DNA from 3 places in the Pseudomonas sp. AC252 genome. Region 1 is predicted to be linked to each of the others. Evidence: riboswitches for the same ligand, from Rfam matches in the RefSeq annotation. Region 1 holds a riboswitch; each other region holds the start of a gene.
The links. A riboswitch is a leader RNA that binds a small molecule or an ion and turns the genes downstream of it on or off. The one in region 1 is predicted to bind cobalamin.
Positions count from the first base shown of each region.

Region 2: linked by a shared signal. The riboswitch ahead of ACZZZ4_RS24400 (ABC transporter substrate-binding protein) and the one ahead of cobW (cobalamin biosynthesis protein CobW) in region 1 are both predicted to bind cobalamin.
Region 3: linked by a shared signal. The riboswitch ahead of cobO (cob(I)yrinic acid a,c-diamide adenosyltransferase) and the one ahead of cobW (cobalamin biosynthesis protein CobW) in region 1 are both predicted to bind cobalamin.

Region 1 is NZ_OZ409837.1:4,640,669-4,650,782, forward strand. Features, by position in the region: gene ACZZZ4_RS21305 (fatty acid cis/trans isomerase) at 1-2,140, shown strand, start outside; gene nfuA (Fe-S biogenesis protein NfuA) at 2,244-2,828, shown strand; gene cobM (precorrin-4 C(11)-methyltransferase) at 2,974-3,720, opposite strand; gene ACZZZ4_RS21320 (cobalamin biosynthesis protein) at 3,799-4,212, opposite strand; gene ACZZZ4_RS21325 (CbtA family protein) at 4,209-4,910, opposite strand; gene ACZZZ4_RS21330 (CbtB domain-containing protein) at 4,922-5,119, opposite strand; cobalamin riboswitch at 5,243-5,461, opposite strand; cobalamin riboswitch at 5,650-5,861, shown strand; gene cobW (cobalamin biosynthesis protein CobW) at 5,961-7,025, shown strand; gene cobN (cobaltochelatase subunit CobN) at 7,029-10,114, shown strand, end outside.
Region 2 is NZ_OZ409837.1:5,382,038-5,392,151, forward strand. Features, by position in the region: gene ACZZZ4_RS24385 (ABC transporter ATP-binding protein) at 1-477, shown strand, start outside; gene map (type I methionyl aminopeptidase) at 603-1,394, opposite strand; gene ACZZZ4_RS24395 (ParD-like family protein) at 1,391-1,618, opposite strand; cobalamin riboswitch at 1,739-1,932, shown strand; gene ACZZZ4_RS24400 (ABC transporter substrate-binding protein) at 2,070-3,083, shown strand; gene ACZZZ4_RS24405 (FecCD family ABC transporter permease) at 3,080-4,096, shown strand; gene ACZZZ4_RS24410 (ABC transporter ATP-binding protein) at 4,093-4,857, shown strand; gene metE (5-methyltetrahydropteroyltriglutamate--homocysteine S-methyltransferase) at 6,482-8,770, opposite strand; gene ACZZZ4_RS24420 (pyridoxal-phosphate dependent enzyme) at 9,215-10,114, shown strand, end outside.
Region 3 is NZ_OZ409837.1:3,712,402-3,722,515, reverse strand. Features, by position in the region: gene cobD (threonine-phosphate decarboxylase CobD) at 1-323, opposite strand, end outside; gene cbiB (adenosylcobinamide-phosphate synthase CbiB) at 316-1,224, opposite strand; gene bluB (5,6-dimethylbenzimidazole synthase) at 1,221-1,871, opposite strand; gene ACZZZ4_RS17005 (cobyrinate a,c-diamide synthase) at 1,868-3,250, opposite strand; gene cobO (cob(I)yrinic acid a,c-diamide adenosyltransferase) at 3,247-3,858, opposite strand; cobalamin riboswitch at 3,940-4,168, opposite strand; gene ACZZZ4_RS16995 (hypothetical protein) at 4,332-4,916, shown strand; gene ACZZZ4_RS16990 (PQQ-dependent sugar dehydrogenase) at 4,983-6,296, shown strand; gene ACZZZ4_RS16985 (C40 family peptidase) at 6,424-6,960, opposite strand; gene ACZZZ4_RS16980 (C40 family peptidase) at 7,175-7,792, opposite strand; gene hda (DnaA regulatory inactivator Hda) at 7,984-8,688, opposite strand; partial or broken gene ACZZZ4_RS16970 (AI-2E family transporter) at 8,893-9,965, opposite strand; gene ACZZZ4_RS16965 (DUF2066 domain-containing protein) at 10,000-10,114, opposite strand, start outside.

The sequences.
Region 1 (10,114 bases):
GTGCCAGCTCAATCTGGGCAGTGGCGAAGGCGCCGCCCGTGGCGCGAGCAAGATGCCGGTGTACGACGGCGAACGTACCCAGGCTGCACCGACCACGCGCTTGTTTTACGACGCCTTCGGCAAGCGCGCCTGGCAGCAGAAAGACTTTTACTCGGTGCTCGACGCCCAGGGCAGTCAGGCCGCGCTGATGGCACGCATGCTTGAACTCGGCCACAAGACGCCGCTGACGCCGAACGCCAAACTGCCGGAAGAAATTGTTCTTGGGCTCAATCGCAACAATCTCTGCGCAATGCCTGCGGAGTTCGACGGCTATGCCGGCGCGCACCCGAAAGAGGGCATGCCGCTGGCGGTCACTGGCCTGACCGACCAGCAATACCAGACCTTGCAGCGCTGGCTGGCGTCTGGCGCGCCGATTGACGAGCAGAGCCTGGCGCCGAGTGCCAAAGAGGCCATGCAGATCCTGCAGTGGGAAAACCTGCTCAACGCCCCCGGTGCGCGGCAGAGTCTGGTCGGGCGCTGGTTGTTCGAGCACTGGTATCTGGCGCACATCTATTTCAAGGAGGGTGAGCCGGGGCATTATTTCCAGTGGGTACGTTCGCGTACGCCGAGCGGCCAGCCGATCGACCTGATCGCCACGCGCCGCCCCAACGACGACCCGGGCACACAGGTGTATTACCGCTTGTGGCCGGTGCAAGGGGTGATCGTGCACAAGACGCACATCACCTATCCGCTGAGCGCGGCGAAAATGGCCCGGATCAAAAGTCTGTTCTACAGCGGCAACTGGCAGGTCAACGCGCTGCCGGGTTACGGCCCGCAGAGCCGTGCCAATCCGTTTGCCACCTTCGAGGCGATTCCGGCGCAGGCGCGCTATCAGTTCATGCTCGATAACGCTGAATACTTCGTCCGCACCTTTATTCGCGGCCCGGTGTGCCGTGGGCAGATCGCGACCGACGTGATCCGCGACAACTTCTGGGCGCTGTTCCAGGCGCCGGAACATGATCTCTACATCACCGACCCGAACTACCGTGGCCAGGCCACGCCGCTGCTGGCGATGCCGGGGCAGAACGATGATGTCGGCAGCGTGCTGAGCCTGTGGCGCAACTATCGCGACAAGCGCAACGAGTACGAAGCCCTGCGCCGTGACAGCTATGCCGAACTGCCGGCGCCGAGCTGGTCGACGCTGTGGGCCGGCAACAACAACGCCTTGCTGAGCATTTTCCGCCACTTTGACAGCGCCTCGGTTACCAAGGGTTTGATCGGTGAGGTGCCGCAGACGATGTGGCTATTCGACTATCCGCTGCTGGAGCGCACCTATTACCAGCTTGCGGTCAACTTCGATGTCTTCGGCAACGTCTCCCATCAGGCGCAGACGCGCCTGTATTTCGACCTGATCCGCAACGGCGCCGAGCAGAACTTCCTGCGCCTGATGCCCGCCGACTCGCGCGAGGACTACCTCAACGATTGGTATCAGGACGGCGGCCAGTTCAAGATGTGGCTCGATTACGAGGCCATCGATGACGATAAACCGACCGCGCTGAAACTCGACGAAAAAGACCCGAAACGCGACTTCGCCCTGCAGTTGCTGGCGCGCTATGGCGATCTGAACGCGCGGCCAGACCCGATCAATCGCTGTGACGGCGCTTATTGCTCACGGCCGAATATCGATCCGGCATTGCAGAACGCAGAGCAGGCCTTGAGCCGCCTGGCCTCGCGACCGGCCGCAGGGTTGAAAGTCATCGACCAGTTGCCCGAAGCGACCTTGCTGCGCGTTGAAACCGCCAGTGGCAAGCGCGAGGTCTACAGCGTGCTGCGCAACCGTGCCCACAGCAACGTGGCGTTTTTGCTCGGTGAGTCGCGGCGCTATCAACCGGGTCTCGACACCTTGACGATCTATCCGGGCGTACTCACCAGTTACCCGAACTTCATGTTCAACGTACCGGCCGAGCAGGTGCCAGCGTTTGTGGATGCGATGGAGAATGCCCGGGATGCCAACCGGTTCGAAAAGATTGTCGAGCGCTGGGGCATTCGCCGCAGTCATCCGCAGTTCTGGCTGTATTTCCACGATCTGAGCCAGTACATCCACGAAACCGATCCGGTGGAAGAGGGTGTGCTGGATATGAACCGGTACGAGAACCTTTGAGCATTCGCAGGCGTGTGCCGAGATTCTTTCCCGACAAAAATACTAGGACTTTGTCAGCCGCGCCGATTGGCGTAAACTGCGCCCAAGCCTGCGAGGAGTTTTTATGACCGCTATTACCATTACCGACGCCGCCCATGATTACCTGGCCGATCTGCTCTCCAAGCAGAACACCCCGGGCATCGGCATCCGCGTTTTCATCACCCAGCCTGGCACCCAGTACGCCGAAACCTGCATTGCCTACTGCAAACCGGGCGAAGAGAAGCCTGAAGATACTGCGCTGGGGCTGAAAAGCTTCACCGCCTACATCGACTCGTTCAGCGAAGCGTTTCTTGACGACGCCGTTGTCGACTATGCCACCGACCGCATGGGCGGCCAGCTGACCATCAAGGCGCCGAACGCCAAAGTGCCGATGGTCAATGCCGACAGCCCGGTCAACGAGCGCATCAACTACTACCTGCAAACCGAGATCAACCCGGGGCTGGCCAGCCACGGCGGTCAGGTCAGCCTGATCGATGTGGTCGAGGACGGCATTGCCGTGTTGCAGTTCGGTGGCGGTTGCCAAGGCTGCGGCCAGGCCGACGTGACCTTGAAGGAAGGCATCGAGCGCACTTTGCTCGAGCGCATTCCTGAGCTCAAGGGCGTTCGCGACGTGACCGACCACACGCAGAAAGAAAACGCCTACTACTAAGGCGTTCGCTGCGAACTAAAAAAACGGCGCCCCGTGAGCGCCATTTTTTTATGGGCAACATTTGCTGTGCCCTATTCGCTAGCAGGCTCGCTCCCAGATTGAAATGCATTCCCCTGTGGGAGTGAGCCTGCTAGCGAAAGCGCCTTTAAGGGCGATAAAGATGTGCATGCCCGGCGCGGTACAGCGAAGACTCGCTGAACACCTCACTGCCCAGCACCCGCCCGACCAGAATCAGCGCCGTACGTCGAAAGCCTTTGGCCTCGACCTTGTCGGCAATGTCCGCCAACGTACCTATCACCCAATCCTGATCCGGCCATGTCGCGCGATGAATAACGGCAATCGGGCAATCTGCGCCGTAATGCGGCAGCAGTTCAACCAGGATCTTCTCCAGATGATTGACCCCCAAGTGGATCGCCATGGTCGCGCCGTGCTGCGCCAGGCTGGCCAGTTCTTCCCCCGCCGGCATCGCGGTCTTGTCGGCGTAACGGGTCAAAATCACGCTTTGCGAGATGTCCGGCAGAGTCAACTCGGCGCCGAGCAGCGCTGCGCATGCCGCGGTGGCCGTCACGCCGGGAATGATCTCGAAAGGAATGCCCAGCTCACGCAAGTAGCGAATCTGCTCACCGATCGCGCCGTACAGACTTGGGTCTCCGGAATGCACACGGGCCACATCCTGGCCTTGGGCATGGGCCGTCCTGATCAGATCGATGATCTGTTCCAGATGCAGTTCAGCGCTATTGGCCACGATTTCGGCCTGATGACCTTCCAGCACCGCTGCGGGTACCAGCGAGCCGGCATAAATGATCACCGGGCAGCTGCGAATCAGCCGTTGGCCTTTGACGGTGATGAGTTCCGGGTCGCCGGGGCCGGCGCCGATGAAGTAGACGGTCATCGTTGAATCCTTGGTAAGAAGCGCAGCCGCACCTCAGATGAAGTGTGCTCATGATCGATGGCGTGGATTATCGGGATTTTATGCAGCGCCGGCCAACGCCAGCGTCGCCTGCGCATATTTCTGCCGGGGAATCAGCAGTTTCGCCGGCGCCTGGATCAGTTGCTCGGCCAGCGCCAGCGCGGCGCTTTCTGCCACGCCGTAGCAGCCGGTGCGCTCAAAGGCGATTTGCGATTGATGGCTGAGACGCTGTTGATAGGGCGCCAGCTCGGCACTGTTGAAATACTGCAGCGGCAGGTTCAGTTGTGTGGCCAGTTCCAGCAGACCCGGTTCGTCGCGTTTGAGATCGATACTGGCCAAAGCCCTGACTGCTCGCAGTTCAATGCGATGCGCCTGCAACGCCTGATCGAGTAACGCGCGCAACGTACTGGCCGGGCAGCCGCGCTGGCAGCCGATGCCGACCACGAAGGTCGGCGCTGCGCGGTCATCGGTCATGCCTGATATTGGCTTGCGCTTTTGCGGCGGAATAACCACGCACTGATCAGGCCCAAGGCCAGCCAGAACGCGACGTTAGTCAGCTGCGAAGCGATTTTGAACTGGGCTTCCAGTGCCTCTGGCGCGAGCATGGAATGCACCTGCGGTTGCGGTGCGCCGATCACATGCGGCACGGCAAGAATCGCCACGCCAAGCAGCTTCATCAGCCAGTGGCGGCTGAAGGCGATCAGCGCCAGACCGACAGCGGTCGAGGCGGCAGTGCCGATCCACCAGATCTGCCGCGAAGCCAGATCAGCCGCCGCAGTGCCCGGCAATTCAGGTGGCAGCCCCAGCGTGGGCGCGAGAACGAACGTGGCGTAACCGGCCAGGCCCCATAGCAAGCCTTGCGAGGTTTTCGTCGGGGCACGCAGGGTGTACAGACCGGCAAGCATCAAGGCGAAACCCACCGCCACCACCAGGTTGCCGCCAGTGGTCGAGGCCACGCGTTGCCAGCCATTTTCTGGCTCCCACGCTTCGGCATCATGGCTGTGGACAGCGGTGCCAGCGGCGTGTTGGTGAACTTCGGCGACCGGTTCGGATTTCTCGAACGTTTCAGCCTGCAGAATCAGTGGCGAGACCCAGAAACTCTGCAGCAAGGTCAGGAGCAGGGCGGCCAGCAAGCCGGTGAAGCCTGCGGTTTGCGCGATACGCTTGATCATCTCGGCAAGCCTCAGTGGCACGGGAACGCGGCGCTGTGGCGGGTATCGTGGGCGGCGTTGTGCACCGCTTCGATGTGCGAGAAGCCGGCGAACCAGACCAGGCTGGCACCGAGGATCGAGGCGAAGAGGGCGGCGGCTACGCGCTGGCCCAAAGTGGTGCTGCTGGAGATGTGGTCAGTGTGGCTGACGGTATTGCTGATGATCGACATAGCGCTTCCCTCTGAAATGTCAGCGGGTAAACAGAGCGCATGAAAATCCCTGCGAGCCGGGCACGCAGGGATTTCGAACAGCGCCCGCCCACCGCGGGTTTGTTTGTGGTCAGCGGCGCTTGCGCGCGCTGGGTGTTGCGGGCCGGTCTCCGGGCTCACGAGGGGTTGGCACGAGGCCGACCTGCAAGCGTCACCTTCCCATGCCGGGGCACAGTGGATCTGACGCTTCGCTCGCTTACCGTTGCGGGGGCAGCACCGGACTGACATGGCTTTGAGTAAAGCACATGATTCACCGGTTTCCCGTTTCACCCTGTGAAGGGCACCCGTAACAAGGTGGGCAGGAGAACATGGGTTTGGGTTTTTAGTCAATTTCCGGGGGCAAAGCCTTTGCTGACTTTTTGCTGGGCCGGCATTCCGCTGTTTGAAAAAGTGAGTCGCTGCAAGAGCGAAACCGCCAGCGGCAGCCTCCGAAGCAACGGATATGCCCCGAACTCAGACTCACCGACCATTGACCCACGACGGACCCATGCGTAGCCTTGCGCTTTCGAGGTTCTTCGGCACTTGCCGAAGCTAAGAAGGGAACGCGGTCGAAGCCGCGGCTGCCCCCGCAACTGTGAACGGTGATGTTCGTTGCCACGCCACTGCCAGCTCAACCGATGAGCCAGCGGGAAGGCGCAGCGAATGCCAGGCCCCGCGCCTGAACGCCGTCAGCCAGGAGACCTGCCTCGTCACAGATTCTCACTACAACCGGGCGGGGTGATCCGGTGGCGAATGCTTCCGGCGTGCACGCGCGCTGCCGGTTCTCGTCCTGTATGCCCGCCGCTTGCCAAAGGGCATACCGATGAAAACACTGGCCAAACTTCCCGTCACCATCGTCACCGGTTTCCTCGGCTCGGGCAAAACCACGTTGCTACGGCACATGCTCGACAACGCTCAGGGCCGGCGCATCGCGGTCATCGTCAACGAGTTTGGCGAGCTCGGCATCGACGGTGAAATCCTCAAGCAATGCACCATCGGCTGCACCGAAGAAGAGGCCAGTGGCCGTGTTTATGAGCTGGCCAACGGCTGCCTGTGCTGCACGGTGCAGGAAGAGTTCTTTCCGGTAATGCGCGAACTGGTCGCCCGTCGCGGTGACCTTGATCACATCCTTATCGAAACCTCCGGCCTGGCCCTGCCCAAGCCGTTGGTGCAAGCCTTCCAGTGGCCGGAAATCCGCAGCGCCTGCACCGTCGACGCAGTCATCACCGTAGTCGACAGCCCGGCCGTCGCCGCTGGCACCTTCGCCGCGTTCCCGGATCAGGTCGATGCCCAGCGCAAACTCGATCCGAACCTTGATCACGAGTCGCCGCTGCACGAATTGTTCGCCGATCAACTGGCCAGTGCTGACCTGGTCATCCTCAACAAAGCCGACCAGACCAGCGCGGAAGATCTCGCACGGGTGCGCGCTGAAGTTGCCGAAGAGCTGCCGCCAGCGGTAAAAATCATCGAAGCCAGCAACGGCCGTCTGCCGCTTGACGTGCTGATTGGCCTCGGCGCTGGCTCCGAGGAACACATCGACAGCCGCCACAGTCATCATGATCACCACCACGACGGTGATGACGATGACCACGATCACGACGCCTTCGATTCGATCTCCATCGAACTGCCGCAAGCTGACGAAAGCCTGCTGCTCGACGCGCTGACGCAATTGGTGGTGCAGAACGGCATCCTGCGGGTCAAAGGCTTCGCGGCGATTCCGAACAAGCCGATGCGCCTGTTGATCCAGGGTGTGGGCACGCGTTTCGACAAGCATTTCGACCGCCAGTGGGGTGCCGAGGAAGCGCGCGTCACGCGCCTGGTGCTGATCGGTCAGGAACTCGATGCCGTGCAACTCGAAGCGCAACTGCGCGCCGCGCTCAGCGTTTAAGCCATGCACCTGCTCAGGACCCAGCCCGGCGGATTCGTCTCGGACGACAACATTGCCGATCTCGGACAAACCCCCGCCGAGCTGGTGATCCTGTGCAGCGGCGATTCCAGCCTGGCGCTGCTCGCCGAGGCTGCGCAGCAATTGCCCGATGACTACCCGAGCCTGCGTCTGGCCAACCCGATGCAGGTGCAGAATCATGCCTCGGTCGATCTGTACGTGGACGAAGTGCTGCGCCACGCCAAGGTCATTCTGATCTCACTGCACGGCGGCATTGCCTATTGGCGCTACGGCGTCGAGCGGCTGGTCGAGTTGTCCGAACGCGGCGTGCAACTGATTCTGGTGCCTGGCGATGACCGCCCGGACCCCGAGCTCAGCGACTTGAGCACGGTCAGCGCCGAAGTCCGCGATCGACTCTGGCAATTTCTGCGTCAAGGCGGCATGGGCAATGCGCTGGATTTCTTCCATTGCCTGGGCAACCAATGGTTCGCCCGCGATTACCCGTGGAGCGAGCCGCACACCCTGCCGCGCACGGCGATTTATCACCCACAGAAAACCAGCGCTGTCCTGAGTGACTGGCAAGCCGAATGGCGACCCGATCAAACCGTGGCGGCGCTGTTGTTTTATCGCTCGCATTTGCAGGCGGCGAACACGGCTTTCATCGATGTGTTCTGTCAGCGTTTGCAGGCAGCCGGGCTCAATCCGCTGCCGATCGCGGTGGCCAGTCTGAAAGAACCCGGCTGCCTGTCGGTGGTCGAGGATTGGCTGGATGAAGTCGAGGCCGGGGTCATCCTCAACACCACCGGTTTCGCTCAGTCCAGTCCCGAGGCGCCGCATCTGCGCCCGTTCCGCCGCAACATCCCGGTGATTCAAGCGATCTGCGCTCAGGACAACGAACCCGGCTGGCGCGACAGCGAGCAAGGCCTTGGGCCGCGCGATCTGGCGATGCACATTGCCTTGCCGGAACTCGACGGGCGCATCATCAGCCGACCGATCAGCTTCAAGGATCTGGCCTGGCGCAGCGAGCGCAGTCAGTCCGATGTGGTCTGCTACCGCGCTCAGCCCGAACGCATGGATTTCGTCGCCGAACTGGCGCGGCGTTGGGTTGCTTTGGCACGCGTGCCGAACGGCGAAAAACGCATCGCGCTGATCCTTGCCAACTACCCGACCCGGGACGGCCGCATCGGCAATGGGGTCGGCCTCGATACGCCGGCGGCGGCGCTGAACATCCTGCGGGCATTGCGTGCCGAAGGTTATCCCATCACAGCTGAGTTGCCCGACAGCGGCACCGAGCTGATCCAGCAACTGCTCGGCGGTGTCAGCAATGACCTCGACAGCCTCGATCTGCGTCCCTGTCAGCAGAGCCTGGCGATGGACGATTACCTGGCAATGTTCAACGCGCTGCCGGAGGCAAATCGCGCGGCGGTGGTCGAACGTTGGGGATCACCACACAACGATCCGATGTGCCGCGACGGCCGCCTGATGATCGCCGGTCTGCGTTTCGGTCTGACCTTTGTCGGCATTCAGCCGGCGCGCGGTTATCAGGTCGATCCGAGCGCGGTGTATCACGACCCGGATCTGGTGCCGCCGCACGGTTATCTGGCGTTCTATTTCTGGTTGCGCAACACCTACGGCGCTCACGGCGTGATCCACGTCGGCAAGCACGGCAATCTCGAATGGCTGCCGGGCAAGGGCGTTGGGCTATCGGAAAACTGCTGGCCGGATGCGTTGCTCGGGCCGCTGCCGAATATCTATCCGTTCATTGTCAACGACCCGGGCGAGGGCGCTCAGGCGAAGCGGCGTACCCAAGCGGTGATCATCGACCACCTGATGCCGCCGCTGACCCGCGCCGAAACCTACGGGCCGCTGCGCAATCTGGAGTTGCTCGCCGACGAATATTACGAGGCGCAACTGCTCGATCCGCGCCGCGCCCGTGAGCTACAGCGCGACATTCTGCAATTGGTGCGAGACACGCAGATCGACCGCGAACTGCAACTGGATGCTGCGCTGGACAGCGACGCCGATGCGGCGATCTGGTTGCCGCGTCTGGACACTTATCTGTGCGATCTGAAGGAATCGCAGATTCGCGATGGGTTGCACATATTTGGCGAATCGCCGAGCGGGCGCTTGCGTATCGACACGTTGCTGGCGCTGCTGCGCATCCCGCGCGGAGACGGCAAGGGCGCGCAGTCGAGCTTGTTGCGAGCGTTGGCCAAGGCGTTTGAGCTCGGTTTTGATCCGCTGGATTGCGCGTTGGCCGATCCCTGGAGCGGCCGGCGGCCGACCGAGTTGCAGACCATCAGCGAAGAAGTCTGGCGCACCGCCGGCGACACCCGCGAGCGCCTCGAACTCTTCGCCACCGACCTGATCTCCCAGGCACTACAAAATCCCTGTAGGAGTGAGCCTGCTCGCGAAGGCGTCGGGTCCGGCAATTCAGTTTTGAATGACACACCGCTTTCGCGAGCAGGCTCGTTCCCACAGGGGCCAGGGTGGTCTGATGTGAATGAGATCATCCAGTCCCTGCGCGAAGTCGTCGCCCCGCGCCTCGACGCTTGCGGGCCGGCTGAAATGCGCGGTCTGCTCGACGCCCTCAGCGGTCGTTTCGTCCCCGCCGGCCCCAGCGGTGCGCCCAGCCGTGGCCGCCTCGATGTGTTGCCTACCGGTCGCAACTTCTATTCAGTGGACGTGCGCAACCTGCCGACCACCACCGCGTGGCGCATCGGGTTCCAGTCGGCAACGCTGATCCTCGAACGACATTTGCAGGATCATGGCGATCACTTGCGCCAGTTGGGCTTGTCTGTCTGGGGCACCGCAACCATGCGCACCGGCGGCGACGACATCGCCCAGGCCATGGCGCTGATGGGCGTGCGTCCGGTCTGGGCCACGGGCAGTCAGCGCGTGGATGACTTCGAAATTCTGCCGCTGAGTCTGCTCGATCGCCCGCGTGTTGACGTGACGCTGCGGGTTTCGGGGTTTTTCCGTGATGCGTTTGCCAATCTCATCCGCCTGTTCGACGCCGCCGTGCAAGCGGTGGCCGCGCTGGACGAGCCTGACGACTTGAACCCACTGGCCGCCAAAGTGCGCGCTGAACT
Region 2 (10,114 bases), 740 kb from region 1:
GGTCTCGGCAGCGGTTACGACCTTTATCAGAACCCGCCGAATGCGTTTGTTGCGTCGTTTCTGGGTAACTCGAACTTCCTCAAACTCAAGGCGCAGAGCAATGCAGCGGCGAGTTTCGAGGGGCAGTCGTTGTCGATTCGGCTGACGGCGGGATTGCACACCGATCAGGATGTGCTGCTGATGGTGCGCCCGGAAAAAGCCTTGGCGCTGAGCACGCAGCAGGCGCTCGATGAGCCGTTGGCGGCGGGCTGGAATGAGGTGTCGGCGAATGTTGTGGAGGTGCTGTTTCTCGGTGAAAGCCAGACGTGCAGCGTGGTGACGGCGGGCGGGACGTCGATGACGGTGAAAGCGCTGTCGGCCGCCGGCATGCCACTCAAGGCTGGGGATCCGGTGCGGGTGCGCTGGGCGACGGCGGATGCGTGTGTTTATACCGAGTGGACGGAGAGCGACCTGAACAAAGCAGCGGGTGCTCACTAAAACCCAATCCAGTGAAATTCCCCGTGGGAGCGAGCTTGCTCGCGAAGAGGCCGTGTCAGTCACCATTAATGTTGAATGACGCACCGCATTCGCGAGCAAGCTCGCTCCCACAGGTTCGGTATTGTTCAATGAATCGGGGAATACCCTTCAACCTCATCCGGCCAAGCCGTCAGCACTTCAAACCCGCTCTCCGTCACCGCCACCATATGCTCCCACTGTGCCGACAACGAGCCATCCTTGGTCAGCACGGTCCAGCCATCCGGCATGTTCTTCACATGGCGCTTGCCGGCATTGAGCATCGGCTCCACGGTGAAAATCATCCCGGCCTTGAGCTTCAGCCCTTGATTGGGGAAGCCGTAATGCAGGATCTGCGGCTCATCGTGATAGACCTTGCCGATGCCGTGACCGCAGTACTCGCGCACTACACTGAAGCCCTCCGCCTCCGCCAGGCTCTGGATCGCATGACCGATATCCCCCAGCGTTGCGCCCGGTTTGACTGCGCGAATGCCCGCGCACATCGCATCGTAAGTGGTCTTGATCAAGTGCTGCGCCTCGGGGCTCGCCTCACCCACGACATACATGCGGCTGGTATCACCGAACCAGCCGTCCTTGATCACGGCGATGTCGAGGTTGACGATATCACCATCCTTCAATGGCGTACCCGATGGAATCCCGTGGCACACCACGTCATTGACCGATGCGCAGACGGTTTTCGGAAAACCGTGATACCCGACGTTCGCCGGCACGGCTTTCTGCACATTGACGATGTAGTCGTTGCACAGCCGATCCAGTTCATCGGTGGTCACGCCGGCCTTCACATGCGGCACCAGCATCGCCAGCACTTCGGCGGCGAGTTTGCCGGCGGCGCGGGATTTTTCGATGTCGGCCGGCGTGTTGATTTTGATCTGGTTTCTCATGCGCTGACGGCTTCCTGGGTCAGTTGTTGCAGATCCAGTCCGCCGTTCTGTTCGGCGCGGATCAGCAGGCGGCAAATGGCGCTGTGGTCGAGGTTGGGATGCAGCTCGGCGAGCATGCCGATGCGCATCCAGTGCTCGGCCTGCGCGTTGATCGAGCGGCTGAGGGCGTTGCTGGAGATACGCAGGTTCTCGTGCATGTCCTCTGAAATCTTTACGATGCCCATATATGAATCCGATACGATGTGTATATGGATCGTATATTAATCAGTGCATACGGGAGATTGCAATGCCGACGACAAAATCGACGCTGTGGCAGATTCGCCTCCCCCTCCACCGCGCAAATCGACTACCATGCCGCCGCCGGTTTCCACACGGAATTAATAGGGAATCCGAAATGCTTGCACAGCATCAATCGGAACTGCCCCCGCAACTGTAGGTGCCGAGCCTGCTCCTTGACTGCCACTGGGTGAAACCCGGGAAGGCCGGAGCATGGCGACGACGCACCAGTCAGGAGACCTGCCGGCACAATGACGACTAACCGGCGGGGTGTCCGGGAAGGACATCGTGCCGTGCGCGTTTTCCCCGTGCCGGCCTTGCGCAGTTTCCACGACCGCGCCCGAGGTGTGTTTCCAACCGTACCCGCCCTCCCCGTACGGTTCCCCTGGAGACTGCCCCATGCTGCTGCCCCGCGTTGCTACCCTGCTCACCGGTCTGAGCCTCTGTGCCTTGGCGCAAGCGGCGCCGACTGCGTATCCGCTGACCATCGAAAACTGCGGCAGCAGCCTGACCTTTCAGCACGCGCCCGCGCGTACGGTGACCATCGGCCAGGCCGGTACGGAAATGCTTTATGCCTTGGGCCTGGGCGACAAAGTCGTCGGCACCTCGTTGTGGTTCAACGACGTGCTGGGCACATACAACGCGCAGAACGACAGGGTCGAGCGCCTCGCCGACAACGAGCCGAGTTTCGAAGCGGTGATCGGCAAACGTCCGGAGCTGGTTGCGGTGGAGCTGGAATGGATGGTCGGCCCGCAAGGCGCGGTCGGCACCCGCGAGCAGTTTCATGAACTGAAGATTCCGACCTATCTGCTGCCCTCCGATTGCGAAGCCAAGGACAACCTCGTCGGCTCGGACGGCACGCGGCTGGCGCCGTTTCGCATCGACAGCATCTACAAAGGCGTGAGCCAACTGGCAGCGATTTTCGATGTGCAGGCGCGTGGCGAACAGCTCAATGAGCAGCTCAAAGCCAGCCTCGCACAGTCGATCGCCACGGCGAAAAAACAGCAACGCAAAGACGTCAGCGCCCTGGTCTGGTTCTCCAGCGCCGAGATGGACATCGAGCCGTTCGTGGCTGGGCACAAAGGCGTTCCCGACTTCATGCTCAGCACCCTCGGCGTGCGCAACGTCGTCGAGTCGGATGAAGAATGGCCAACCGTCGGCTGGGAAACCATCGCCAAGGCCAAGCCGACATTTCTGGTGATCGCGCGCATGGATCGTCGGCGTTTCCCGGCGGACGACTATCAGAAGAAACTCGCCTTCCTGCGCAGCGATCCGGTGACGCGCAACATGGACGCGGTGAAGCACAATCGCATCATCATCCTCGACGCCATGGCCATGCAGGCCAGCCTGCGTACCTTCAATGGCCTCGCACAACTGGCCAGCGCCATCAACGGCTACGACCTGTCGCAATGAGCAGACGCCTGATCCGTTTGCTGCTGGTGCTGTTGACGCTGTCGGTTGCGCTGACCGGCGGCGTGGCCATTGGTGAGACTTCGATCGAGCCGAGCGTGGTGTTGCAGGTGCTGGCCAACAAGCTGTGGGGCGCCGGCTATGTGCTCGACCCGATCGACGAAGGCATTGTCTGGAATTACCGCCTGACCCGCGCCCTGGTCGCTGCGGCGTGCGGTGCCGGGCTGGCGACCTGTGGCGTAATCCTGCAATCGCTGCTGCGCAATCCGTTGGCCGATCCGTATCTGCTGGGCATTTCTGCGGGGGCCTCGACCGGCGCGGTGATGGTCGCCCTGCTCGGCGTCGGTGCCGGGGCGATTTCATTGTCGGTCGGTGCCTTTGCCGGTGCGGTGACGGCGTTCGTGCTGGTGATCCTGTTGGCGCGGGTCAGCGGCTCGGCCAGCGGCACGGGGCAGATCATTCTGGCCGGGATTGCCGGTTCGCAATTGTTCAATGCCCTCACCGCGTTTCTGATCACCCGCTCGGCCAGTTCGGAACAGGCGCGCGGGATCATGTTCTGGCTGCTCGGCAATCTCGGCGGCGTGCGCTGGCCGTCGGTGTGGCTGGCGGTCCCAGTGGCCTTGCTCGGGCTGGTCGTTTGCCTGCGGCACCGGCGGGCGCTGGATGCGTTTACCTTTGGCGCGGACTCAGCAGCCTCGCTCGGCATTCCAGTGCGACGCGTGCAAATTCTGTTGATCGGCTGCGCCGCGCTGGTGACGGCGGTGATGGTGTCGATCGTCGGCTCGATCGGCTTTGTCGGCCTGGTGATTCCCCACGCAGCGCGGTTGTTGCTCGGCACGGGGCATGCGCGTCTGCTGCCCGCCAGTGCACTGGGCGGCGCGGTGTTTCTGATTGCCGCCGATGTGCTGTCGCGCACCCTGATCAAGGGGCAGGTGATTCCGGTCGGTGTGATCACCGCGCTGGTCGGCGCGCCGGTGTTCGCGCTGATTCTGGTAGGCCGGAGATCGGCGCGATGAACACCGTTCTGAGTTGTGCGGGTGTGGGCTTTAAGGTGCGCGGTGCCGAGTTGCTCAACGGTGTCAGCCTCGACGTTCAGCGCGGCGAGACCTTGGGCATTGTCGGGCCGAACGGTTCGGGGAAATCCACGTTGCTCAAATTGCTCGCCGGGCTGCGTGAACCGAGCGTGGGCCAAGTGCAACTCCACGGTCGGGTGCTGGGCAAGATGTCACGGCGCAGCATCGCGCAGACACTCGCGGTGGTTGAGCAACAGGCCGATACCGACGATGGCATTCGCGTGTTCGACGCGGTGGCGCTGGGGCGGACGCCGTGGTTGTCGGCACTACAACCGTGGTCCCCCGCCGATGATGCGATCGTCGAGCAAGCGCTGGTTGACGTCGACGCCGTGCACCTGCGCAACCGACTCTGGCGCAGCCTCTCCGGCGGCGAACGCCAACGCGTGCACATCGCCCGCGCTCTGGCACAACGCCCACAGATCCTGCTGCTCGACGAACCGGCCAACCACCTCGACATCCAGCATCAGTTGAGCATTCTGCAAGTAGTCCGCGCACTGCCGGTGACGACGTTGATCGCCTTGCACGATCTCAATCAGGCACTCAAGTGCGATCGCCTGGCGGTGCTGGAGCGCGGGCGTCTGGCGGCATTGGGCGAGCCGTTGCACGTGCTGACGCCGGAGCGGTTGCAGACGACTTTCGGAGTCAGGGCGCACTACCTGACGGACCCGTTCGATGGTGCGCCGATATTGCGTTTCCTTGCTTGATGCATGTGTAGCTGAGAGACCGCCTTCGCGAGCAAGCCCGCTCCCACATGAGATTTGTGGAGTTGCCGGGATTCTTTAGTACAACCGAAATCCTGTGGGAGTGAGCTTGCTCACGAAGGCGGCAGGTCGGGCGATTTATTTGTGGCTGACACACTGCTTTCGCGAGCAAGCTCGCTCCCACATTGGATTTGTGGGTTGTCGGGGATGGCGGGTGTAGCGCGAAATCCTGTGGGAGTGGGCTTGCTCACGAAGGCGGCAGGTCGGGCGATTTATTTGTGGCTGACATTCCGCTTTCGCGAGCAAGCTCGCTTTCCACAGTGGACTTGTGGGTTGCCGGGGATCGCGGGTGTAGCGCGAAATCCTGTGGGAGTGGGCTTGCTCACGAAGGTGGCAGGCCGGGCATTTTATCGGTGGCTGACACGCCGCCTTCGCGAGCAAGCTCGCTCCCACATTGGTTTTGTGGGTTGCCGGGGATCGCGGGTGTAGCGCGAAATTCTGTGGGAGTGGGCTTGCTCACGAAGGCGGCAGGTCGGGCGATTTATTTGTGGCTGACAGACCGCTTTCGCGAGCAAGCTCGCTCCCACAATGGATTTGTGGGTTGCCGGGGATCGCGGGTGTAGCGCGAAATCCTGTGGGAGTGAGCTTGCTCACGAAGGTGGCAGGTCAGGCAATTTATCTTTGGCTGACAGACCGCTTTCGCGAGCAGGCTCGCTCCCACAGTGGATTTGTGGGTTGGCGCGGATGGCAGGTGTAGCGCGAAATTCTGTGGGAGTGGGCTTGCTCACGAAGGCGGCAGGTCGGGCGATTTATTTGTGGCTGACAGACCGCTTTCGCGAGCAAGCTCGCTCCCACAATGGATTTGTGGGTTGCCGGGAATCGGGGTGTAGCGCGAAATCCTGTGGGAGTGGGCTTGCTCACGAAGGCGGCAGGTGAGGCAATTTATTTGTGGCTGACACACCGCTTTCGCGAGCAGGCTCGCTCCCACATTGGTTTTGTGGGTTGCCGGGGATCGCGGGTGTAGCGCGTAATCTGGTGGGAGTGAGCTTGCTCACGAAGGCGGCAGGTCAGGCAATTTATTTGTGGCTGACAGACTGCTTTCGCGAGCAGGCTCGCTCCCACATTGGATTTGTGGGTTGCCGGGGATCGCGGGTGTAGCGCGTGATCTGGTGGGAGTGGGCTTGCTCACGAAGGCGGCAGGTCGGGCGATTTATATGTGGCTGACAGACCGCTTTCGCGAGCAGGCTCGCTACCACATTGGATTTGTGGGTTGTCGGGGATGGCGGGTGTAGCGCGAAATCCTGTGGGAGTGAGCTTGCTCACGAAGGCGGCAGGTCGGGCGATTTATTTGTGGCTGACACACCGCTTTCGCGAGCAAGCTCGCTCCCACATTGGTTTTGTGGGTTGCCGGGGATCGCGGGTGTAGCGCGAAATCCTGTGGGAGTGGGCTTGCTCACGAAGGCGGCAGGTCGGGCGATTTATTTGTGGCTGACAGACCGCCTTCGCGAGCAGGCTCGCTCCCACAGTGGTTTTGTGGGTTGCCGGGGATGGCGGGTGTAGCGCGAAATCCTGTGGGAGTGAGCTTGCTCGCTCCCACAGGGATTATGTATTCCAGGGCGGTAATGGATCAGGCCCAGTCTTTGCGCAGTTGTCGTGCGGCGTTGACCATGTGCACCAACGCCGCTTCGGTCTCTGGCCAGCTTCGGGTTTTCAACCCGCAATCCGGATTGACCCACAGCCGCTCGACCGGAATACGCTGCGCCGCCTTGCGCAGCAAGCCAACCATTTCCGTCACATCGGGAATCCGTGGCGAGTGAATATCGTAGACGCCCGGGCCGATGTCGTTCGGGTAGGCGAACGCTTCGAAAGCCTCAAGCAGTTCCATGTCCGACCGTGAGGTTTCGATGGTGATGACATCGGCATCCATCGCCGCGATCGACTCGATCACATCGTTGAATTCGCTGTAGCACATGTGCGTATGGATTTGGGTTTCATCGCGCACGCCGGAGGCGCACAGGCGGAAAGCTTCGCTTGCCCATTCCAGATACGCCGGCCACTGCGCCCGGCGTAACGGCAAGCCTTCGCGGAACGCCGCTTCGTCGATCTGCACGATTTTGATTCCTGCCGCTTCCAGATCATTCACTTCGTCACGAATGGCCAGCGCCAGTTGTCGAGCCTGCACCTCGCGGCTGGCGTCTTCGCGGGCGAACGACCACATCAGCATGGTCACCGGGCCGGTCAGCATGCCTTTCATGACTTTGTTGGTCAGACCTTGGGCGTAGCGAATCCACTCGACCGTCATCGCTTGCGGGCGGCTGAGGTCGCCGAAGATTACCGCCGGTTTGACGCAACGAGAACCGTAGCTCTGCACCCAGCCAAAGCGGGTAAATGCGTAGCCGTCGAGTTGCTCGGCGAAGTATTCGACCATGTCGTTGCGCTCGGCTTCACCGTGCACCAGCACATCGAGGCCGAGGCGTTGTTGAATTTCTACAGCGTGGCGAATTTCCGTATGCATCGCATCGGTGTAATCGGCCGCGCTGAGCTTGCCTTGCTTGTGGGCCTGACGCGCCAGTCGGATCGCCGCCGTTTGCGGAAACGAACCAATAGTGGTGGTCGGAAACAGCGGTAAATCGAGTTTGCCGCGCTGTTTGGCGATGCGCTGGGCAAACGGCGATTGGCGTTGCGCATCCCTGGCAGTGATCGCCGCAACCCGCGCTTCCACCGCCGGCTTGTGAATACGCGGCGAGGCGGCGCGGCTGGTTTGTACCGAGCGGCTTTGCGCCAGGGCGCGCAACACCTGCGGCGCTTCCGGCTCGCTGACCGCTTGAGCGAGCACGGCGACCTCTTCGCACTTCTGCACGGCAAATGCCAGCCAACTTTTCAGTTCGGCATCGAGCTGGTCTTCTCGGCCCAGATCAACCGGGCTGTGCAGCAACGAGCAGGACGGCGCCACCCACAAACGGTCACCCAGACGCTCATGGGCATGGCGCAGCGTCACCAGCGCGTTTTGCAGATCGCAGCGCCAGACGTTGCGGCCGTTGACCACACCCAGCGACAGCACTTTATAGGCCGGCAGACGATCCAGAATGGTCGGGTACTGATCCGGCGCGCGCACCAGATCGATGTGCAGGCCATCGACCGGCAGGTTCGCCGCCAGGCCGAGGTTTTCTTCCAGACCACCGAAGTACGTAGCAAGCAGTTTTTTCAGCGGGTCGCGCTGGATCTGGTTGTAGGCGCGCTCGAAGGCATTCTTCCAGTCCTGAGGCAGATCGAGCACCAGAATCGGCTCGTCGATCTGCACCCACTCCACGCCCAATGCTGCCAGTCGCGCGAAGATCTGGCCGTACAGCGGCAGCAGGCGATCAAGCAAATCGAGCTTGTCGAAATCGGTGCCTTTGGTTTTGCCCAGCCACAGATAGGTTAGCGGGCCGATGATCACCGGTTTGACGTTGTGCCCCAGCGCACGGGCCTCTTCTGTTTCCTCAAACAGCTGCTCCCAACCCAGCTGAAATTGTTGATCGACGCTGAATTCCGGTACGAGGTAGTGATAGTTGGTGTCGAACCACTTGGTCATTTCCTGAGCGTGGCCACCGCCGCAGCAGCCGTTGCTGACACCCCGGGCCATGCTGAACAGCGTCTGCAGCGTGGCTTTGCCGTCATGCGGGCGGAAGCGTTCGGGGATCACGCCGAACATCAGCGAGTGCGTGAGCACCTGGTCGTACCAAGCGAAATCGCCGACCGGCAGCAAGTCGATGCCAGCGTTTTTCTGCAAGTTCCAATGGGCCTTGCGCAGCGCACGCCCGACGTCACGCAAGCCCGCCTCATTCAGTTCTCCTTTCCAGAACGCCTCTTGCGCTTTCTTCAGTTCGCGGTCGCGACCGATGCGCGGAAATCCAAGGGAATGGGCCAGTGCCATGACAAAAAACTCCAGATGCTTATTCGATGGCAGCCATTGTCGGGATCCGATCCTAATGAAACAAACTCAATCTTTTCTGCTTCATCACAAGCTTTGCTCATGCACAGTGGCACGTGTAGGAGCTGCCGAAGGCTGCGATCTTCGGCCCGTAGGGACGCTGAGCGTCCCCGGCTGCATTCCCACGCAGAGCGGGGGAACGATCGGAACCCGGGGACACAAATCAAGCTTTTGTCGCGACGAAGACGCCCTTTGAATACTCGATGACGCCTTGCTGTAAACCCATCGGAACTCTTCCGGCAGCTTGCCGATTTCGTTCTATCGTTAGATCCAAATGGCTGGATTTTCCAGGGTTTAAAGGTTGCGGGAGAAGATGTCTGCGCCTAAGTTGCACGCGAGTCTTTTCCCCGCGATCGGAACGCGATCAACACCATAAGAGGTGAAGAAATGTCGAAGGAATCACGCCCTGCCGTGCTTGGGCTGATAGGCAATACTCCGCTGGTGCAGGTCACCCGCTTCGATACCGGACCGTGCACGCTGTTTCTCAAACTTGAATCGCAGAACCCCGGCGGCTCGATCAAGGACCGTATCGGTCTGGCGATGATCGACGCCGCTGAGCGTGACGGCCGCCTGCAACCGGGCGGGACGATTGTCGAGGCCACTGCCGGCAATACCGGTCTGGGTCTGGCGCTGGTCGGCCGGGCCAAAGGCTATCGTGTGGTGCTGGTGGTGCCGGACAAGATGTCCACCGAGAAAGTCCTGCACTTGAAGGCCATGGGCGCCGAAGTGCACATCACCCGCTCCGATGTCGGCAAGGGCCATCCCGAGTATTACCAGGACGTCGCGGCGCGTTTGGCCAAGGACATTCCCGGAGCGTTTTTCGCTGATCAGTTCAACAACCCGGCCAATCCGCTCGCCCACGAATGCAGCACCGCGCCGGAGATCTGGGCGCAGACCGAACATGATCTGGACGCTATCGTCGTCGGCGTCGGATCGGCCGGCACGCTGACCGGATTGAGTCGCTTCTTCAAGCGCGTGCAACCGAATCTGGAAATGGTCCTCGCCGATCCGGTCGGCTCGGTGATGGCGCAATACAGCCGCGACGGCACCTTGCCGACGCCCGGTTCGTGGGCGGTCGAGGGCATTGGCGAAGACTTCATTCCGTCGATCACCGACCTGTCCAGCGTGCGCCACGCCTACTCGATCAGTGATGCAGAAAGCTTCGATCACGCCCGCCAACTGCTTAAGGCCGAAGGCATTCTCGGTGGCTCATCGACCGGCACCCTGTTCGCTGCCGCGCTGCGTTATTGCCGCGAACAGACCGAGCCGAAACGCGTGGTCAGCTTC
Region 3 (10,114 bases), 930 kb from region 1:
TAACCGCTGCGCCGCCAGGCTTCGGCATGCTCGGCATAGCACGGCGACAACACGCCGACCTTTCCAGCCCGGCGCAAACGCGGCAGCAGCTGGATGGCCATTTGCGAGCCGGCGACCGGTAGCACCTGCGCGGCGCCGTAATAATCGCAGGCCGCCTGTTCCAGACCGTCGTCGGTTTCCGGCAAGCGCGCCCAGGCGCGCAGCGGAATCTCCGGAATCGGGAACGGCCAGGGCGCGAGGCCGCTGGACAGGTCAAGCCAGTCAGCTTCGGCAATCCCGTAATCGAGTGCAGCCTTGCGCAGCCGGCCACCGTGCTCAAGCATAAAATTCCGCCCCCAGGCAAAGCATCAGCAGCCACAACCATACGCCGCGCTGGACCAATTGCCAGCCACGGTCGATGGATTCGGCATCGGCCGGCGCACCTTCGCCCAGTTGCGGGCGCTCATGCAGTTCGCCGTGATAGATCGCCGGGCCACCCAACTCGACGCCCAGCGCACCGGCACCAGCTGCCATCACCGGGCCGGCGTTGGGGCTGTCCCACTTTGGCGCCTGGGTGCGCCAGCACTTCAGTGCGAGTCGGGTTTTGCCGAGCAGCGCGTAGGTCAATGCCACCAGACGCGCAGGAATGTAGTTCAATACGTCGTCGATTTTCGCCGCGGCCCAGCCGAAACGTTCGAAGCGTTCGTTGCGATAACCCCACATCGCATCGAGGGTATTGCTCAGGCGATACATGACCACGCCCGGCGCACCGGCGACGACAAACCAGAACAGCGCGGCAAACACCGCATCGCTGCCGTTCTCCAATACCGATTCGGTGGCGGCGCGGGCCACAGCGTTGCTGTCCAGTTCATCGGTCTGGCGGCTGACCAGATAGCCAACACGCTTGCGCGCCTCGTCCACATCATCGGCGCGCAACGCCGCCGCGACCGGCGCAACATGTTCGCCGAGGCTGCGCATGCCGAGGGCGCAATACAGCGCGAGAATCTCGACGATCCAGCCCACATACGGCGCCCAGGAAAATGCCGTGGCGAGCAAGGTCAGCGGCAGCACCGCGAGCACCCATGCGGTCACACCATGGCTGCGCCAGCCGCGACCGCCGGCGTTGAAGCGTTGCTCGATGCGCCCGGCCAAATTGCCGAACGCCACCAGCGGATGCCAGCGTTTCGGTTCACCGAGCAGCGCATCCAGCGCTACCGCAGCGACACTCAGCAACGCCACACTCATTGACTCACTCCCCAATAATTTTCGTACAGCAACTCGTTCAGCTGCCGCGCCTTGGCCCAGCCTTCGAGCACCAGCATCGGCGCCGGATAGAATTCCTTGACCGGGCCCAGACACAACACCGCCAGCGGCTTGGCACCGGTCGGCAACTTGAGCAAATCCGCCAAGGCTTGCGGCTCGAACAGCGAGACCCAGCCCATGCCCAGACCTTCAGCGCGGGAGGCCAGCCACAGATTCTGGATCGCGCAGGACAGCGAAGCCATGTCCATTTCCGGCAACGTGCGCCGACCGAAAATGTGTTTTTCGCGATCGTCCATCAGCGCCGCGACCAGCACCTCAGCGCAGTCGTTGATGCCTTCGACCTTGAGCTGCATGAACTCATCGCTGCGCTCGCCAAGGGCTTCGGCGGTGCGGATGCGCTCTTCTTCCACCAGATCGCGGATCTGCCCGCGCAAGGCACGATCGCTGATGCGGATGAAGCGCCAGGGCTGCATCAGGCCGACGCTTGGGGCCTGGTGGGCGGCTTCCAATAAACGTCGCAGCAGCTGCGGCTCGACGCTGCCACCGGTGAAGTGGCGCATGTCGCGGCGTTCGGCGATGGCCTTGTAGACCGCTGCGCGTTCGGCTGCGGAGAATGTGTTGTCGGTCATGGGCCTTTCGCGAGCAGGCTCGCTCCCACAGGGTTCAGGTGATCCATTGTGGGAGCGAGCCTGCTCGCGAAGGCGGCCTCACGGTCTGGCGCAAACAATGCAGCAATCGCAGTCGGATTCGACGGAAAATAAAAGTGCACATAGGAAGCTGTCATCCGCCCCTCGCGATAAACCGCCTCAGCGCCGCGCCCGCCATTGGGGCTCAACCCCCGGGCAATCGGCGTCAGCTCGGTGGTGGTCAGCGAATGGTGATACGTGTGCCCTCGCAAAGAACCTTCCGGCAACTCAACCGCCTGCAACGCCAATGCCGCCAGACGCTTCTGCATCACCGCATCACCTTTCAACAAACCGACCAGCTCAGCACGGGTGCCTTCCACGTCGGTCAGCGAATCCAGCAGATAAAGCATGCCGCCACACTCGGCGAGCAACGGCTTGCCCGCTGCGTGATGCGCGCGGATGGCTGCAAGCATCGAGGTGTTCTGCGCCAGCGCGACGTGATGCAGCTCTGGATAGCCGCCCGGCAAATACAGGCTGTCCGCGTCGGGCAATTGCGTGTCGCGGATCGGCGAGAAAAAGTGCAGCTCGGCGCCCATCGCCCGCAGCAAATCGAGGCTGGCGCCATAGGTGAAGGCAAACGCTTCATCGCGGGCGACGGCGATGCGCACACCTTTTAATAGAGGCTCGGCTTCGATGACATCAGGCGCGGCGAATTCGACCGCCGGTGGCAGCGCGACTTGGCAACTGCTGGCCAGCGCATCGGCGGCCGCGTCGAGACGCAGATCCAGATCATTCAATTCGCTGGCCTGGACCAGGCCGAGGTGGCGGCTCGGCAATTCGATGCCGGTCTCGCGGGACAGTGCGCCGTACCAGCGCAGACCTTCGGTGAGGCTGCCTTCGAGCAATTGCGCATGGCGCAAGGTGCCGACGCGGTTGGCCAACACGCCAGCGAACGGCAAGTCCGGCTGATACTTCGCCAGGCCCAGCGCCAAGGCACCAAAGGTCTGCGCCATGGCGGTGCCGTCGATCACACCGAGCACCGGCACACCGAAGTGGCGCGCCAGATCAGCGCTGGATGGCGTGCCGTCGAACAGGCCCATCACGCCCTCGATCAGAATCAGCTCGGCCTCGGCGGCAGCTTCCCACAACAAACGGCGACTTTCCTGCTCGCCGACCATCCACATGTCCAGTTGATACACCGGCGCACCGCTGGCGCGCTCGAGGATCATCGGGTCGAGAAAGTCCGGCCCGCACTTGAACACGCGCACCTTGCGACCCTGGTTGCGATGCAAACGGGCGAGCGCTGCGGTGACGGTGGTCTTGCCCTGACCGGAGGCCGGCGCGGCAATCAACACCGCCGGACAGTGACGTGGTTGCTTCAAAGTTCGACGCCTTTCTGCGCTTTGATCCCGGCCTGGAAGGCGTGCTTGAGCATGCCCATCTCGGTGACCGTGTCGCCCATCTCGATCATTTCCGGCTTGGCGCCGCGACCGGTGACCACCACGTGCTGCATCGGCGGACGCGCCTGCAAATCGCTGAGCACCTGATCGAGATCGAGGTAGCCGTGCTTGAGGGCGATGTTCAATTCGTCGAGCACCACCAGACCGATCGAAGGGTCGCGCAACAATTCGCGCGAGACTTCCCAAGCGGCGGTCGCCGCGGCGATGTCACGTTGGCGATCCTGGATTTCCCAGGTGAAGCCTTCGCCCATGACGTGGAAACGCACCTGCTCGGGAAAACGGCGGAAAAACAATTCTTCGCCGGTGCTGTTGCGGCCCTTGATGAACTGCACCACGCCGCACTGCATGCCGTGGCCCATGGCACGGGCGAGCATGCCGAACGCCGAGCTGCTCTTGCCTTTGCCATTGCCGGTCAGCACCAGCACCAGGCCGCACTCGTCGGGCGAGTTGGCGATGCGTTCGTCGATCACGGCTTTCTTGCGCTGCATACGCGCCAGATGGCGTTCGTCACGCTCGGGGGAATCAGTCATGGGGAGCTCTCCGTTGAGGCTGGATAACGGCGGGCAGGCACAAGAATAGACGGCAAAAAGCCTGGCATCGCCCACCGTGATGCCGCTGAGATGGATCAGGCCGGTCTCCGGGCTCATGAGCGGCATCGGCCGGACTGCGCGCCTTCCCGCTTCTTTCGAGGCAGTGGCTCAAGGCGCAGTTTTCACTCATTTACCGTTGCGGGGGCAGCGCCGGGATCGTCGTGGCTTCGCTTGAAGACCACCCTCACCGGCTTCCCTGTTTCACTCTGTCGACGCGGGGCCACAGAGCACCTGAAACAAGCGGCGAAGGTTAGAGGGTTGGGGGTGGAGCGTCAATTGAAGAGGCGCTTCGGGCACGAATAACTGCCGCTGATCAATTGTGCAGCGGCAATCTTGTGCCAGACTGTGACAAGTGATATCAAAGAGCCATGCTTTTTTCCAAAAAGCCCACTACAACAATAAGGATGACGACGATGCAAGGCATGATCATCAGCAACCCGCGCCTGGAATTCCTGCGCCCGGTGCTGGAACGCTGGTTTGACTGTATCGATCGCTACAACACCGTTCGCGGCGACAACGACACGCCGTACTGGCACGACGAAAAAGCCAATCTCGGCCTGCTCGCGGCAGCGGCGTGGATGGCGGAAATGGTCACGCTGAACGACACCGCCACGCGCAAACAGAACGAAGAAGGCGAACGCAATGCCCGCGCCGACCTGCTGATTGCCGGCGCCGAAGACCGCGCGTTCATTCAAGCCACGCAACGCTGGCCACGGGTCAACAACCTCAACCTGACCCAGGCGCTGCTCGACATCACCGTTGATGCCAAACGCATCAGCTACGCCAGCGATCTCAAGCTCGGCTGCCTTTTCGTCGCTCCGCAAAAAGCCCAGCACAGCGCCAGCCCCGAAGAACTGCAGGACATGGTCGACGACCTGCAAAAGGAGCACACCTGCGCGGTAGCCTGGTATTTCCCCTACGCCTACCGCAAATTGCACAGCGACACGGGCAATTATCATCCGGGCATCGCCATGCTGTTCAAGGAAGCCCGCGGCTGAGCAGTTGAACCATCGGGCCTGCGCCCTCCTCTATGTTTAGGAATGCATTCATAGGGAAGATCAGCAATGCGCAAGGCCCAACTCGCTCTTATCATCGCCGTCGCTGGCGGGCTCGCCGCCTGCGGTGAAACCTCCAGCCTGCAAGTCTCCGACGGCACCGGCCCGTCGCCGAAACTGCCCGAACCGAACAAGACGCTGATCCCGACAGTCAACATCGCCCCGGCGGTGGGCTGGCCGGAGGGTGCGAAACCGACGGCAGTCGCCGGTACTCAAGTCGCGGCGTTTGCCGAAGGCCTCGATCACCCGCGCTGGCTCTATGTGCTGCCCAACGGCGATGTGCTGGTGGCGGAAACCAACGCGCCGCCCAAGCCTGACGACAGCAAAGGCATTCGCGGCTGGGTAATGAAGAAAGTCATGGGCAAGGCCGGCGCTGGGGTGCCGAGCCCGAACCGCATCACCCTGCTGCGTGACGCCGACCACGATGGCGTCGCCGAAACCCGCACGGTGTTTCTGCAGAACCTCAATTCGCCATTCGGCATGACGCTGGTCGGCAACGATCTGTACGTAGCCGACACCGATCGCCTGCTGCGCTTCAACTACGAGCCGGGTGCCACCGAGATCAAGACCCAACCGATCAAAGTCGTCGACTTGCCCGGCGGCACGTTGAATCACCACTGGACCAAGAACGTCATCGCCAGCAAGGACGGCAGCAAGTTGTACGTCACCGTCGGCTCGAACAGTAACGTCGGCGAAAACGGTCTGGATCAGGAAGAAGGCCGTGCGGCGATTTGGGAAGTGGATCGTGCGACCGGCAATCACCGCATCTTCGCCTCGGGCATCCGCAATCCCAACGGCCTCGCCTGGGAACCCACCAGCGGCGCGCTGTGGACAGCGGTCAACGAGCGTGACGAAATCGGTAGCGACCTGGTGCCGGACTACATCACCTCGGTCAAGGACGGCGGCTTCTATGGCTGGCCCTTCAGCTACTACGGACAACATGTCGATGAGCGGGTCAAACCGCAGAACCTCGATCTGGTGGCCAAGGCCATCGCTCCGGATTACGCCGTCGGCCCGCACACGGCTTCGCTGGGCCTGACCTTCGCCGAGGGCAACAGCCTGCCGGCGCAATTCAAGGAAGGCGCATTCATCGGCCAGCACGGCTCGTGGAACCGCAAACCGCACAGTGGCTACAAAGTGATTTTCGTGCCGTTCACTGGCGGCAAACCGACCGGGCAGCCGGTGGATGTGCTGACCGGTTTCCTCGACAAGGACGAGAACGCGCTGGGCCGCCCGGTGGGCGTGGTGATCGATCAGCAAGGTGGCTTGCTGGTGGCGGATGATGTCGGGAACAAAGTGTGGCGCGTTTCGGCCAGCAAATAAGCTAAGCGCGACGCAAAAAATGTGGGAGCGAGCCTGCTCGCGAAAGCGGTTTATCAGTCAAATCATGGTCGACTGACACTCCGCCTTCGCGAGCAGGCTCGCTCCCACATTTCGTTATGCATTCGAACTATGGGTTATGCGCCAACTGTCCCGGCTGCAACACCCGCTTGGCGCTCAGATACGCCTTCTGCCAATAAGCCTTCGACAGGCTGTCGAGTTTGACCGTGCCGCCCGTGGCAGGCGCATGCACGAAGCGCCCCTCACCCACGTAAATCCCCGCATGGCTGACCTGCGAGCCGCCATTGGTGGCGAAGAAGATCAGGTCGCCGGTCTGCAAGCCTTCCTTGCCCACATTCGGCGCCTGCATGACGATCATTTCGCGGGTCGAGCGCGGCAGCGAGATGCCCGCCGCGTCGCGGTAGACGAAACCGATCAGGCCACTGCAATCAAAACCGGAATCCGGCGTGTTGCCGCCCCAGCGATAAGGCGTACCGACCAGGCCCAAGGCACGGAACAGCACGTCTTCAGCAACAGGGGAAAAAGTCTGCGTAGGTGCGAACACGATTGGCGCGCGAACCACTGGGGCTGGCGGTGGTGTACGACTGGCGCAGGCGCTGAGCAGCGCGGCGCAAAGAATCAAGGTGAGGCGGGCCGACATCGTCATAAGCAGAACATCCTGATCTGGCTGCGGCTTCTCTGCCGAATGGACAGAAACAAAACCGCCTGCGTCATCACGCAGGCGGTTTGCCATCAATATAGATTCAGGATTCTAGCGGCTACGGGGCAAACTTCAAGTAAGACTTTAACTTCACCTTGTAAAGTTTACGTCTACTCCGTTGCCGGGCCGTTTTGTCGCCGCGAACGCAGCGACATCGGGGTTACTTGCGAGCGGTGACCACGGTCGGCGCCATGGCGAGTGCACGCTTGGCTTCGATGAAAGTCTTGCTCCAGTAGCTGTCACCCAGGCTGTCGATGCGAACACCGCCACTGCGACGACTGCTGGAGTGAATGAACTGATTGTCACCCAGGTAGATCCCGGCGTGACTGACACGACCGCGACGACCATTGGTGGCGAAGAACAGCAGATCACCCGGCTCAAGGTTGCTGCGCGAAACCAGCGGCGCATCGACGTTGATCATTTCACGAGTGGAGCGCGGCAGGTTCATGCCCGCCTCTTCGCGGAACAGGTAACCGATGAAACCGCTGCAATCGAAGCCGGCTTCAGAAGTACCGCCGAAACGGTAACGAGTACCGATCAGGGACATGCCGCGTTCGAGGATGCTGTCAGCCAGTACAGGAAGCTGATAAGGCTTGCTGCCGTTGAACTGGTTGAGTTCTTTTTCGGTATCCAGCTCTTCCTGGTAATTAACGGAAGACTGGGCGGTAGCAGAATTCTTGACCTGTTGCGGCGGCTCTTGAACCGGAGAATGAGCAGCACAACCGAATAACAGGGTAACGAGTGCGAGAGGCACGAGGGGTGCGAAGCGCTTTAGCATGGGCACGACCGTGGCTGATAGTTGTAAAGAAGCCGAGACTATGCCCGCTATCGTCCTCATTTGCAAATTCAATCGAACTTTATGTGACTTCCCGGTTTCGCGTTTACATCTAAGCGCTTAACTCGTTTGGCCGGTGAAACGCCGCAGGTACGCGGGTTTTCTGGCGCCTGAAAGCTGGCAAAAGCCCACTACTACCAGCCCAGAGTTTCCTTGAGGAAGGGAATGGTCAGCTTGCGTTGCGCTTGCAGGGACGCCTGATCAAGCTGCTCAAGCAGATCGAACAGCGCGCTCATGCTGCGCGTGCCGCGAGTGAGAATGAAGTGCCCGACTTCATCGGTCAGGTGCAGACCACGACGCGAGGCGCGCAATTGCAGCGCACGCAATTTGTCTTCATCGGAGAGTGGGCGCATCTGGAAGATCAGCGCCAAGGTCAGGCGCGATTTCAGGTCAGCCAGCTTCACTGGCAATTCGCGAGGCGAAGTGGACGCAGCGATGAGCAAGCGCCGACCGCTGTCACGCAGTCGGTTGAACAGATGGAACATCGCCTCTTCCCAGTCAGCCTTGCCGGCAATCACCTGCAAGTCATCCAGGCAAACCAGTTCGTACTGTTCAAGGTTGTCGAGGATTTCCACGCCGCGGTCCATCAACTCGGCCAGCGGCAGATACACCGCCGGTTCACCCATCTGCTCGAAGCGCAGGCACGCCGCCTGCAACAGATGCGTGCGCCCGACGCCGTGCTTGCCCCACAGATAGATCAGGCTCTCCGTCCACCCGGCGTCGGCTTCGCACAGACGCTCGACATAGCCGAGTGCAGCGGCATTGGCGCCTGGGTAGTAGTTGATGAAGGTGGCGTCGTCACGCAGACGCACACCTAGGGGCAGCTGAATCGGTTTCATGCTGACTGAACAGTTCAAAGGAACCGTTAGTGGCCTCTGTGTAAAGTTTGCGAAGTTTATACCCGTGAGGCTGAGCGCACAATGCGACAGACTCCAAGCAAAATCAAAGGTTTGCGTTACCGCAACGGTTTTGTGACAGATTCTCTGGCGCCCTTGCCCGCACGACACGGGCCAGCCCGGCCAAGCGCCGGGCCGCCCGCGCCATTACAGCTCGGGTTCGTCGACGCCGCTGTAGATCTCGGAATCCTTGTACAAGTCGTGGACATGCCGCACCAGCACCATGATCACCGCCGCCACCGGCAGCGCCAGCAGCACGCCGGTGAAACCGAACAATTCGCCGCCCGCCAGAATCGCGAAAATCACCGCCACCGGGTGCAGACCAATACGATCGCCCACCAGCAACGGCGTCAGCACCATGCCCTCCAGCGCCTGTCCGACCATGAATACCGCGACAATCCCGACCATCGGGTAGAGATCGCCACCAAACTGGAACAACCCGGCGATCAGCGCCGCGCCAATGCCGATGACAAAACCCATATACGGCACGATCGCCGCAAGCCCGGCAATCAGCCCGATCAACAGCCCCAGTTCCAGACCGACGATCATCAGGCCAGCGGCGTAAATCACCCCCAGCGCAACCATTACCAGCAACTGCCCGCGCACAAACGCGCCGAGCACTTCGTGGCACTCGCCCGCCAGCGCAACCACGCGCTCTTCGCGATCACGTGGCAGCAGGCTGCGGATCTTGCCCATCATCACGTCCCAGTCGCGCAGCAGGTAAAAGCTCACCACCGGGATCAGCACCAGATTTGCCAGCCAGCCGATCAGTGCCAGGCTCGAGGCCGTCGCCTGACTCAGCACCACGCCAACAATGTCGGTGGTCTGGCCCATGTGCTCGCTGATGGCAGCCTTGACCTTGTCGAACTTCCAGAAGCCGTCCGACAAGCCGAGCTTCGCTTGCGCCCACGGCACAGCGGTGTGCTGCAACCAGTCGAGCATCTGCGGCGCCAACTCGTACAAACGCAGCAACTGCTTGGCGAGCATCGGCACCAGCACCAGCATCAACGCGGTGACGATCAAGGTGAACAGAGCAAACACGGCGATCACCCCCAGGTTCGCGACAAGCCGAGCCGTTCCAGACGATCCACCAGCGGATCGAACAGATAAGCCAGCAACAACGCGACCAGAAACGGCGTGAGGATCGGGTGCAGCAACCACACAAACGCGCAAAGCAGGACCACCCCACCGAGCCAGAACCAACGCCGCGTATCGGCCATTTACCACTCCTGATGCTTCTATATAAGGAAAGACTTACCAGCGAAACCGCAACGACGGTGCCGCCGCTGCCGGGGTTGGCGCTGCAATCGCAGGCGCGCCCTCGACGGCAGGCTGCGCCGGCGCCACTGGAGCCGGTGCTTCGGCAGGC